2 linked regions of the Sediminicoccus sp. KRV36 genome follow. The protein of the gene in region 1 interacts with the protein of each later gene in a pairwise test. Links are inferred from orthologs where the notes say so. Each region holds a gene or a part of one and is shown in the gene's direction. Other genes may lie near its edges.

Region 1 (7,310 bases):
GCAAGGCCTCGATCAAGGAGAGCCCGTCCATGCCTTCCATGCGCACATCCACCAGGATGCAGCCGGCCTCCAGCCCCTCCGGCGTCGCGGCAATGGTCAGCAGGGCTTCCGCACTCGGGTAGGTCGCCACGCGGTAGTGCATGGAATCGAGCAGCATCGCGAGGGAGCGGCGGACCGCCTCGTCATCATCCACCACATGCACCAGCAGGGTGTTCATGCGGCGAGCGCCGCTTCGCTGAGTGGCAATTCGATGCGGATCACCGTGCCCCCCGTCTCGCCCCGCGCCGCCGCGATCCTCCCGCCATGCGCTTCCACGATGGCACGGCAGATCGAAAGACCGATGCCCATGCCATGTTCCTTGGTGGTGACGAATGGCTGGAACAGGCGGGCGCGCACCTCGGCCGGCAGGCCCGGCCCTGCGTCACTGAAACTCAACAGGGCCCGCCCACCCTCACGCCGCAGGCTCACCACGATGCCGCGCTCCTCCAGACCCTCCGTCGCCTCGATGGCGTTGCGCAACAGGTTGACGAAAACCTGCTGCAACTGGACTTCGTCGGCCATCACGAGGCAGCCCGCCGCCGCGAGGTCGAGGGATATGGCAGGTGCCGCGGCACCCTGGGCCACGGTCACCAGCGCCACGCCATCGGCCACCAGCGGCCCGAGCGAAACCAGGCGCTGCTCGGTTTCGCCGCGGCCGATGAAATCGCGCAGGCGGCGCAGGATTTCACCCGCCCGCAGCGCCTGGGCGGCGGCTTCGCGCATCGCCTCACGCGCGGCGGCGATGCGCGCCGCGTCGGGCTGTTCGGCCTGCAGCATGCGCATCCCCGCGCGCAGGAAATTTCCCGCGGCCGTCAGCGGCTGGTTCAGTTCATGCGCAACACCGAGGCTCATCGCGGCCAGCGTATCGGCCCGCGCGATGCGGCGCATCGCCTCCTCCGCCTGGCGCAGCCGCGCCTCGGTCGCGCGGCGGCGCGTCACGTCCCGCGCGACGCCGACGAGGCCGACCACCTGGCCCGTCGAGTCCCGCCAGGGCGCCTTCACCACATAGTAGTTGCGCGCTTCGTCGGGATGCCCTGGCATGATGAGGCTGCGTTCATACTCCTGCACCACGCCGCTGCGCATGGTTTCCCGGTCTATCTCATCAAGCGTCCGGGCAAGCTCCGGCAGCAACAGGGCGTCATCCGTCTGGCCCAGGATGTCTCGCTCGGCCCGGCCCATGACGCGGGTCACCTCGCGGTTGACCATCACATAGCGCAGTTCGGCGTCCTTCACGAAAATCTCGTCCGGCACGGATTCCATGACCGAGCGCAACAACTGCCGGTCGTCCTCCACTTCCCGCGCAAGGGCGATGGTCTGCGCGACCAGGGCGCGCGACGCCTCAGCCTCCCGCAGGGGCGCGCTGCGGGATTCGGCGACCGCGACGGCGAGGGCCTCGAATTCCGCGACCCGCATGCTGCCTGCCGGCAGGCCCGGCATCTCCCCGGTCAGACCGGAGAGCGGCGTCATCAGGCGGTGAATGAACCAGGCCGTCAGCAACGCGAGGAGCAGCACCAGGATCAGGCCCAGCAGCGCCGCATTGAGCGCGGGGGCCAGCCAGGCGGCCCGCTCCTGGGCGCGGGTGGCGCCGAGGATGACGATCCAGCCGCTGATCGGCACACGTTCGAAAGCCATCAGCATCGGCTGGCCATCAGGCGCCGGCCCGCGCAGCGTGCCGCGTGGCTCGTCGCCCAGGCGCTCCACGAAACCGGCGGGAACCTCCCGCATATCTGTCATCCCCCCGGCCAGGGCGAGGCTGGCCACGGGGCGATCCGGTGGCGCCAGAATGAACCCCATGGAGCCGACCCGCCCGACCGGCTGGCGGAGCAGCGCAGCCAGGCGCCCCGGCTGGATCGGCATGGCCAAGGCGCCGATCACCTCACCATGGCGGCGGACCGGCACAGCCACGCTGGCCAGGCTCTGCTCGATGCCCGGCAGGACCACCGGCCCCAGGAAGGCGGGACTGCCGCTTCGCATCGCCTCGCCCGCCGGCCCGTTCTCCAGCATGCTCGGCAAGGCCGCACCGATCGGCAGACGGCTATTCACCAATTGCCGCCGCGGCTCCTCCCGCCGCACAAAAATCGCGAAGCTGCCGAGCGGCGCCACCACCTCCCTTGCCTGGGCATGAAAGGCGATATAGCCGGCTTCCCCGCCATCCAGATGGGGCGAAGTGGCCAGCGATTGCAGCAACAGCACCGCGGCTTCCAATTCGCGCCCCACCGCCAACGCCCGGGCCCGCGCGCCGCCGGCGAGCAGCTCCTCCGTGTCGGATTTCAGGCGGGCGGCGAGTTCGAAGGTCAGCCACCCCCCCAGCAGGATCGCGGGGGCGAGCAGAAGAACCGCCAGCCTGAGCAAATGGCGGCGCAGGCTCCGGGCCGGTTTGGGGGTGCGCATGACGTCGGCACCATGCCAGAGCAGCCCCCCCCAGGCCAAGGCACAGGATGTTACCGGGCGGGGTTGATCCGTCCACGCAGCAGGCCCTCCCAACGAGCCACCTCCGCCGCCACATAGGGCTGGGCGGCTTCAGGCCGGCTGGCCAGGATGCGGTCCACGCCGAGTTCGGCCATGCGGCGGGCCATCGCCTCGGTGCCCATGGCCGCCGCGATGGCGCGGTGCAGGGCAGCCTGAATGGGGGCGGGCGTCGAGCTGGCCGCAAAGATTGCTTGCCAGACGTTCATTTCGGCATCCAGGCCGATCTCGCGCAGGCTCGGCACCTCCGGCAGGGCGGGGCTCCGGCCGGCGCTGGTGACGGCGAAAGCGCGCGCCTGGCCGCCGCGCGCGGTCTGCACGCCGGTCAGTGCCACGTCGAACACCATGGCGATGCGCCCGGCCGCGAGATCGAGCGTGGCAGGCGCGCCGCCGCGATAGGGAATTTCGTTGAGATCCAGCCCGGCGGACTGCAGGAACAGCAAGGCCGCCATCTGCAGCGTGCCGCCGCCGCCCGTGCTGCCATAGTCGAAGCGGCCCGGCGCCGCGCGGGCCATGGTGATGAATTCCCGCACGTCCCGCGCCGGATGATTATTCGCGACCAGCATGACCATCGGCATCTCCGAAAGGACGGAAACGGCAGTCAGGGCCGTGGTCACGTCAATCGGCGCATTGGGAACAACGAGGCGCAGCACGGCATGGGAGGTATTGTTGATCAGCAATGTGTGGCCATCCGCGGCAGCGCGCGCCACCACCTCAGACGCCACGATGCCGGCCCCGCCCACCCGATTCTCGACCACGATGGGCTGCGACAGATGCGCGGACATCGCCTCCGCCAGCACGCGGGCGCCGACATCCGTGGCACCTCCGGCGGCAAAGGGAACGACCAGGCGGATGGGCCGTTCGGGGAAGGCGGCGGCAGGCTCGGCCAGGACAGCAGGGGCCAGGGCGAGCAGGCCCGCCGTCAGCGCGCGGCGCAGGGACATGATTTCCTCCGGGGTGTATTTTGCGCTGGTGTAGCAGGCTTTCAGCCGCCTGGGGACAGCACGCAGAGTTCCGTGGTTCCGGTCGCGCAGCCCGCCAAGCGCAACCTGCCCGGAGGCTTCCACACGGCGGAGAGCATCCGCGCACCGCCTTGGCACTGGGGCCGGTCCGGCCAAGAGCCGGGTGGAAGGCAGGCCGCACATGGCCCGGCCAACGCGGCACCTCCACACTGCCGGAAACACGCCCGGCGGTTCGCCCGGGGTGCTTCGAGAAGCGGGCGGAAGCCTCGTCAGCGCGCGTTGCAAGGCGCCGCTCGGCCCGGGCAAGGGCTGAACTGAATGTGCGGATGGGCGATCGACGGGGCTCGAACCCGCGACATCCAAGACCACAACCTGGCGCTCTGCCAACTGAGCTACGACCGCCGCACGGCGGGCTGGATAGGCCCGCTCTGCCGCCTGCGTCAACCCGCCGCCAGCACAGCCCTTCCCCGCGCCGTCAGATGGATGCGCGCATCCGACATGACGCCGGCGCCGGGCACGATCTCGACGAGACCATCCAGCAGCGCATCCTCCCACACCGAGAGGCGCGGGCAGGAGCTGCGCCAAGCCTCCATGGTCTGGGCATAGACGCGCGGTTCGGCCGCGATCCAGCGCAGCAGGTTGCCCGTCGCCAGCGCCAGCGCATCGGGCGTGATGCCAGTGGCGCTCATGGCCTTATCCGGCGACCCGGCGGGCTTGCCCGCGCGCCGCCATCCAGCGGCCGATGCGGGAGAGTGCCTCGCGCAGAACGCTTTCATTCTTGCAGAAGGCGAAGCGGGCGTAGTGATTGGGCGGATTCTCGCCGGCATAGAAGGCCGTGACGGGAATCGCCGTCACCTTGGCCTCTTCCGTCAGGGCGCGGCAAAAGGCCACGTCATCGCCCGTGAAGCCAATCGAGCGGATATCGGCCGTCACGAAATAGCTGCCCATGGCCGGCAGGACGTTGAAGCCCAATTCGGTGAGCCCAGCCGAGAGGATATCCCGGCGTGCCGCGAGATCGGCACCGAGCGAGGCGAAATAGGCATCATCCTTGGCGAGCCCCACGGCCACCGCGCGTTGCAGGTTGGGCGGCGTGGTGAAGGTCAGGTTCTGGTGCGCCTTGGCCACATTGGGCGCCAATGCGCGGTCGCAGGTGACATAGCCGACCTTCCAGCCGGTCAGGTTGAAGGTCTTGCCCGCGCTGCCGATGCGCAGGCACCGCTCCCGCATGCCCGGCAGCGTCATCAGCGGGATATGCTTCCAGCCATCATAGGTCAGATGCTCATAGACCTCGTCGCAGATGGCGTAGCAGTCGTGCCGCGTCACGAGATCGGCGATGAAGGCGAGCTCGGCGGCGGTGAAGACCTTGCCCGTCGGGTTCATTGGCGTGTTGAACAGGATGGCCTTGGTCCTGGGGCCGAAAGCGGCGGCCAGTTCGGCGCGCGGCAATTCCCACTTGGGCGGGTTGAGGCGGACGATGCGCGGGATGGCACCCAGCAGCTTCACCGTGGGGGCGTAGGTGTCATAGAGCGGCTCGATCAGCACGACCTCATCGCCCGGATTGAGCACGGCCATCAGGCTTGCCGTGATCGCCTCGGTGGCGCCGGAAGTGACGATGACCTCGGCATTGGGGTCCACCTCGATGCCGTAGAAGCGCTGGTTGGCGGTGGCGACGGCCTGGCGCAGCTCGGGCACGCCGGTCATGGGCGGGTATTGGTTGCGGCCATCCATCAGCGCGTCGGCCGCGGCCTGGAGCACATCGGGCGGGCCATCGTAATCCGGGAAGCCCTGGCCGAGGTTGATGGCGCCATGTTGGACCGCCAATGCGGACATGACGGTGAAGATCGTCGTGCCCGTGGCGGAGAGCAGTTCGTTCATCGGCTTCATCGGCGGCATACCTTGGCGCGAGTGGATTGTTACGCGCCTTAGCATGGCGATCCCCCCCCGACCACGCAAGGATTGGGCCGTCCAGCTGCCTTTATCCCGGGCAGCATGCCCGTCTTTCGGGCTTGCCCCTCGGGCAAACAGCCTGGAACCACCTCCTGACACGATTGCGCCCGCTGGCCGCCGCGTGCAAAAGGCTGTCGGCTTACTGCTGGCGACAAGCATCGCCACCGGGGCCAATCGGGAAACGTCATGGGCCAGTCATTCGCCCAGGCACAGACATGTTGGATGCGATGAAAAAGATCGAGGCCATCATCAAGCCCTTCAAACTCGATGAGGTGAAGGACGCCCTGCACGAGATCGGCCTGCAAGGCCTGACGGTGCTTGAGGCCAAGGGTTTCGGCCGGCAGAAAGGCCATACGGAGCTGTATCGCGGCGCCGAGTATGTCGTGGACTTTCTGCCCAAGGTAAAGATCGAGGTGATCTGCGCCGATGACATGCTGGAACGCGCTGTCGAGGCCATCCAGGCCGCTGCCCGGACCGGCCGCATCGGCGATGGCAAGATCTTCGTCTCGGACATTGCCGAGGTGATCCGTATCCGCACCGGCGAGCGGGGCGAGGACGCGGTCTGAGGTTGCTGCCTCTCCCGGGCTCGGGAGGGGCGAGATTTTCGTCGCATGCCGGCCCTGGGGGCGTCCCTGGCCAGCAAGGCGGCGCCCATGCGGGACGCGCCCGCGGGGAAATTTCCACAGGGACGCAGGCAACAGGACAGAGACGACATGGCGATGAATTCCCCCGAGAGCGTCTCCAAGGTCATGGAAATGATCAAGGAGAACAGCGTGGAGTATGTGGACTTCCGCTTCACCGACCCGCGCGGCAAGTGGCAGCACACGGCCCAGCACGTCTCGACCGTCGAGGAAGAGACCTTCGAGGAAGGCATCATGTTCGATGGCTCCTCCATCGCCGGCTGGAAGGCGATCAACGAGTCCGACATGATCCTGATGCCCGACGCGGCGTCGGCCTGCATGGACCCCTTCTCGGCCAAGCCGCAGCTGATCCTGTTTTGCGACATCTATGAGCCCTCGACCGGCCAGCGCTACAACCGCGACCCGCGCTCGACCGCCAAGAAGGCCGAAGAATACCTGAAGAGCACGGGCCTGGGCGACACCGCCTTCTTCGGCCCGGAAGCCGAGTTCTTCGTGTTCGACAATGTGAAGTTCGGCACGGGCGGCAATTTCGGCCATTTCAGCCTGGACAGCATCGAAGGCCCCGGCGCCTCGATGAAGGACTTCCCCGAGGGCAACATGGGCCACCGCCCGGGCGTCAAGGGCGGCTACTTCCCGGTGAACCCCGTGGACAGCGAAGTGGACCTGCGCGCCGAAATGCTCTCGACCATGATCGAGATGGGCGTCGTCGGCGAGAAGCACCACCACGAGGTGGCGCAGTCGCAGCATGAGCTCGGCACCAAGTTCGGGACGCTGGTGCTGCAGGCCGACCACATGCAGATCTACAAGTATGTGATCCACAATGTGGCGCACAGCTACGGCAAGTCGGCCACCTTCATGCCGAAGCCGATCTACGGCGACAACGGCTCGGGCATGCACGTGCACCAGTCCATCTGGAAGGATGGCAAGCCGATGTTCGCCGGCAACGCCTATGCCGACCTCAGCGAGATGGCGCTCTACTACATCGGCGGCATCATCAAGCACGCCAAGGCACTGAACGCCTTCACCAACCCGCTGACCAACAGCTACAAGCGGCTGATCCCGGGCTTCGAGGCCCCTGTGCTGCTGGCCTATTCGGCCCGCAACCGCTCCGCCTCCTGCCGCATCCCGTATGCGACGAACCCGAAGGCCAAGCGCGTCGAGGTTCGCTTCCCCGATCCGGGTGCCAACCCCTACCTCGCCTTCTCGGCGATGCTGATGGCGGGCCTGGATGGCATCAAGAACAAGATCCACCCCG
Region 2 (3,307 bases), 1.5 Mb from region 1 along the record:
CGAATGGCGCGGCGAGGTGATCTTCCAGCACGCCGTGGCCCCGGGTGCGGCCGAGAAAAGCTGGGGCGTGCATGTCGCCAAGCTGGCGGGCGTGCCGGCGCCGGTCCTGAAACGAGCGGCCTCCGTCCTCGCTTCCCTGGAGGCGCGGGCGGCGGCCGGGGCTGATCCGCTGGCGGCTGAAATGCCGCTCTTTGCCCGCCCGCCCGTCCAGCCGGCGCATCCGGCCCTGGCCGCGCTGGCAACGCTGGACCTGGATACCCTGTCCCCGCGCGAGGCGCAGGAAGCGCTTTACAACCTCAAGGCTCTCGCGGACGGCAAGGAAGCTCTGTAGTGTGACTGTCATGAGGACCGCGACGGCCGAACGGGCCGAGCAAAGCTTGCTGGAAACGCTGCTTCCGGGTGGTGCGCCGATCGCGCGCGACATCGCCCTGGGGATGCTGCGCCGTGAGCTGGGCGGCGTGCAGGCCTTGGTCCAGAAAGCCTTCGAAGCGCGCGAAATCCATGGCCTGACGGCGGCACGGCGCCTGGGCCACCAGATGGACCGGCTGATGCTGGTGATCCAGGACTACGCCTCGGCCATGGTGCCCAATGCGGCCGGCGCGCGCATGGTGGATTACGCCCTGGTGGCGACGGGCGGCTACGGCCGCGGCGTGCTGGCCCCGCATTCCGATATTGACCTGCTGTTCCTGACCCATCGCGAGCCCGGGCCCCGCACGCGGCGCATGATCGAGTTCATGCTCTATCTGCTCTGGGATCTGGGCCTCAAGGTCGGCCACGCGACGCGCAGCCCGAAGGAATGCATCAGCGAGGGGCTGAAGGATGCCACCATCCTGACCGCGCTGGTGGATGCGCGTTTCCTCTCGGGCGATGCCGTTCTCTTTGCTGAATTCCAGGCCGAGTTCCAGGCGCTGCGCAGCGAAGGCGGCCTCGCACCCTTCCTCACCGCCAAGCGCGCCGAGCGCGCCACCCGCCATGCGCGCTATGGCGAGAGCCCGTTCCTGGTGGAGCCGCATGTCAAGGAAGGCCGCGGCGGCCTGCGGGACCTGCAGACGCTCTACTGGCTCGCCCGCTATGCCTTCGGCGTGGCCCGGATGCCCGAACTGGTTGGCCCCGACAGCCCGGGCGGCGGGCTGCTGCTGGAGAGCGAGGCCCGCGCCATCCGCCGCGCCTGGGATTTCCTCTGGACGCTGCGCTTTCATCTCCACTACGTCACCGGCCGCGCCGAGGAGCGCCTGACCTTCGACCTGCAGCCCGTCGTCGCCGCCCGCATGGGCTACACGCGGCACGGCGCCCAGGATGGCGCCGAACGTCTCATGAAGCATCTGTTCCTCACCGCGCGTGAAGTGGTGCGCCTCTCCCGCGTGCTGGAGCCCGCGATCGAGCGCGCGGCCCTCGGCCCCCCCGCTACGCTGCGCGGCGGCGATGAGGGCCTGGCCGAGCTTGGCCTCGCCTTCGCCGACGGCAAGCTGGTGGCCGCCCCGCCGGATCGCAATTTCGCGCATGAGCCGATCCTGATGCTGCGCATGGTGAAGGCCGCGCGAGACCGCTGCCTGGCCATCCACCCCCTCGCCATCCGCGCGCTCATCCGCCATTCGCGCCAGGCCGAGCGCCTGCGTGGCGATGCCGAGGCGAGCACCATCTTCCTCGACCTGCTGATGGGCAAGGATGCCGCCAAATGGCTGCGCCTGCTGAATGAGGCAGGCTTCCTCGGCCGGTTCCTGCCCGAATGGGGGCGTATCGTCGGCCTCATGCAGTTCGATACCTATCATGTGTTCACCGTGGATGAGCACACGATCGAGGCGATCGGCATCCTCAAGCAGGTCGAGCGCGGCGATCTGAACGAGATCGCGCCTGTCGCCACCGAGCTCATGGGGCAGTTGCAGTCCCGCCGGGCGCTGTTTGTCGCGACCTTGCTGCATGACATCGCCAAGGGGCGCGGTGGGGATCACAGCGAAATCGGCGCGCGCCTCGCGCAGGAGATCTGCCCGCGACTGGGCATGACGGCCGAGGAGACGGAGACCGTGTCCTGGCTGGTGCTGCACCATCTGCTGGTCAGCCAGACCGCCTTCAAGCGCGACATCGAGGACCCCAAGACCATCCTCGACATCGCCGACCAGGTGCAATCGCCCGAGCGGCTGCGCCTGCTGCTGGTGCTGACCGTGGCCGACATGCGCGCCGTCGGGCCGCGTGTCTGGAATGCCTGGAAGGCGACGCTGCTGCGGGAGGTGTATTGGCGCGTCTCCGAAGTGCTGGCCGGCGGCATGACCGTGCCGGAGCGCGATGTCCGCGTGGCCCGCGCCAAGGAATCCGCCGCCGCCATGCTGACGGCCTTCACACCCGCCGAGACCGAGATGTTCATGGGGCTGGGCTATCCTGGCTACTGGCTCTCCTTTGACAGCGAGACGCATGCCCGCCACGCCGGCATCATCCGCGAGGCCGAGGCGGATGGCGCCCCCCTGACTGTCCGCACCCGCGTGCTGGCCGAGCGGGGTGTGACGGAGGTCACCATCTATTGCAGCGACCATCCGGGCCTGTTCAGCCGCATCTCCGGCGCGCTGGCCGTGGCGGGCGCTTCCATCGTGGATGCGCGCATCCACACGCTGACCAATGGCATGGCGCTGGACACCTTCTGGGTGCAGGACAGCGCCGGCGGGATTTTCGAGGCGCCGCATCGGCTGGCGCGGCTGGCCGTGCTGATCGAGCAGGCGCTCTCCGGCCGCCTCAAGCTGGCGGCGGAAATCCGCAAGGTGCGGCGGGAGCCGGCGCGGCTGGCGGCGGTGACGGTGCCGCCGCGCGTGGTGGTGGATAACTTCGCCTCCAACACGCACACCTTGATCGAGGTAAATGGCCGCGACCGGCCAGGCCTGCTGCATGATGTGACGGCGGCGATTTCCGAGCAGGGCCTGCAGATCGCCAGTGCCCATATCACCACCTATGGCGTGCGCGCGGTGGATGTCTTCTACGTGAAGGACGTGTTTGGCCTGAAGGTCGAGAATGAGCGCAAGCTGGGGCCGCTGCGCGCGGCCCTGCTGGAGGCGCTGACCCCTCCGGGTGCCCCCGGAGGCGGGCCTTCGCCCTATCGCGAGGCGGCGGCGCCGGACCTATGAGGGGGAAGGCCAGGGCGCTGCCCTGGACCCGCTGGGACCCCCATGATCGGGGTTTGCTGCCCCAGACCCCATTCATGGGCTTGCAAAGGACTGGTCCTTTGCCGGGGTTCAAGGGGCGGCGCCCCTTGCAGGTTGACTTGTTCAAGGGGCGGCGCCCCTTGCAGATTGACTTGTTCAAGGGGCAGCGCCCCTTGCTGGAC

The links. The genes of interacting proteins can lie anywhere in the genome.
Region 2: the proteins of LHU95_RS15845 (region 1) and LHU95_RS23080 interact in binary tests that used the Escherichia coli proteins (3 or more experiments, as listed by UniProt). The link is inferred for Sediminicoccus sp. KRV36 from one-to-one orthologs.

The regions. Positions count from the first base shown.
Region 1 is NZ_CP085081.1:3,338,813-3,346,122, forward strand. Bases 4,496-7,310 are described here. They hold LHU95_RS15845 (P-II family nitrogen regulator), read left to right. Parts: upstream 4,496-5,641; coding sequence 5,642-5,980; downstream 5,981-7,310. Other genes in these bases: LHU95_RS15840 (aminotransferase), read right to left, coding at 4,496-5,351; glnA (type I glutamate--ammonia ligase), read left to right, coding at 6,128-7,310. In the rest of the region: LHU95_RS15815 (response regulator), read right to left, coding at 1-217; LHU95_RS15820 (ATP-binding protein), read right to left, coding at 214-2,430; LHU95_RS15825 (tripartite tricarboxylate transporter substrate-binding protein), read right to left, coding at 2,481-3,449; LHU95_RS15835 (hypothetical protein), read right to left, coding at 3,908-4,156; more of LHU95_RS15840, read right to left, coding at 4,161-4,495. UniProt on the Escherichia coli protein: P-II indirectly controls the transcription of the glutamine synthetase gene (glnA). P-II prevents NR-II-catalyzed conversion of NR-I to NR-I-phosphate, the transcriptional activator of GlnA. When P-II is uridylylated to P-II-UMP, these events are reversed.
Region 2 is NZ_CP085081.1:4,860,652-4,863,958, forward strand. It holds LHU95_RS23080 ([protein-PII] uridylyltransferase), read left to right. Parts: upstream 1-341; coding sequence 342-3,107; downstream 3,108-3,307. Other genes in the region: mutS (DNA mismatch repair protein MutS), read left to right, coding at 1-331.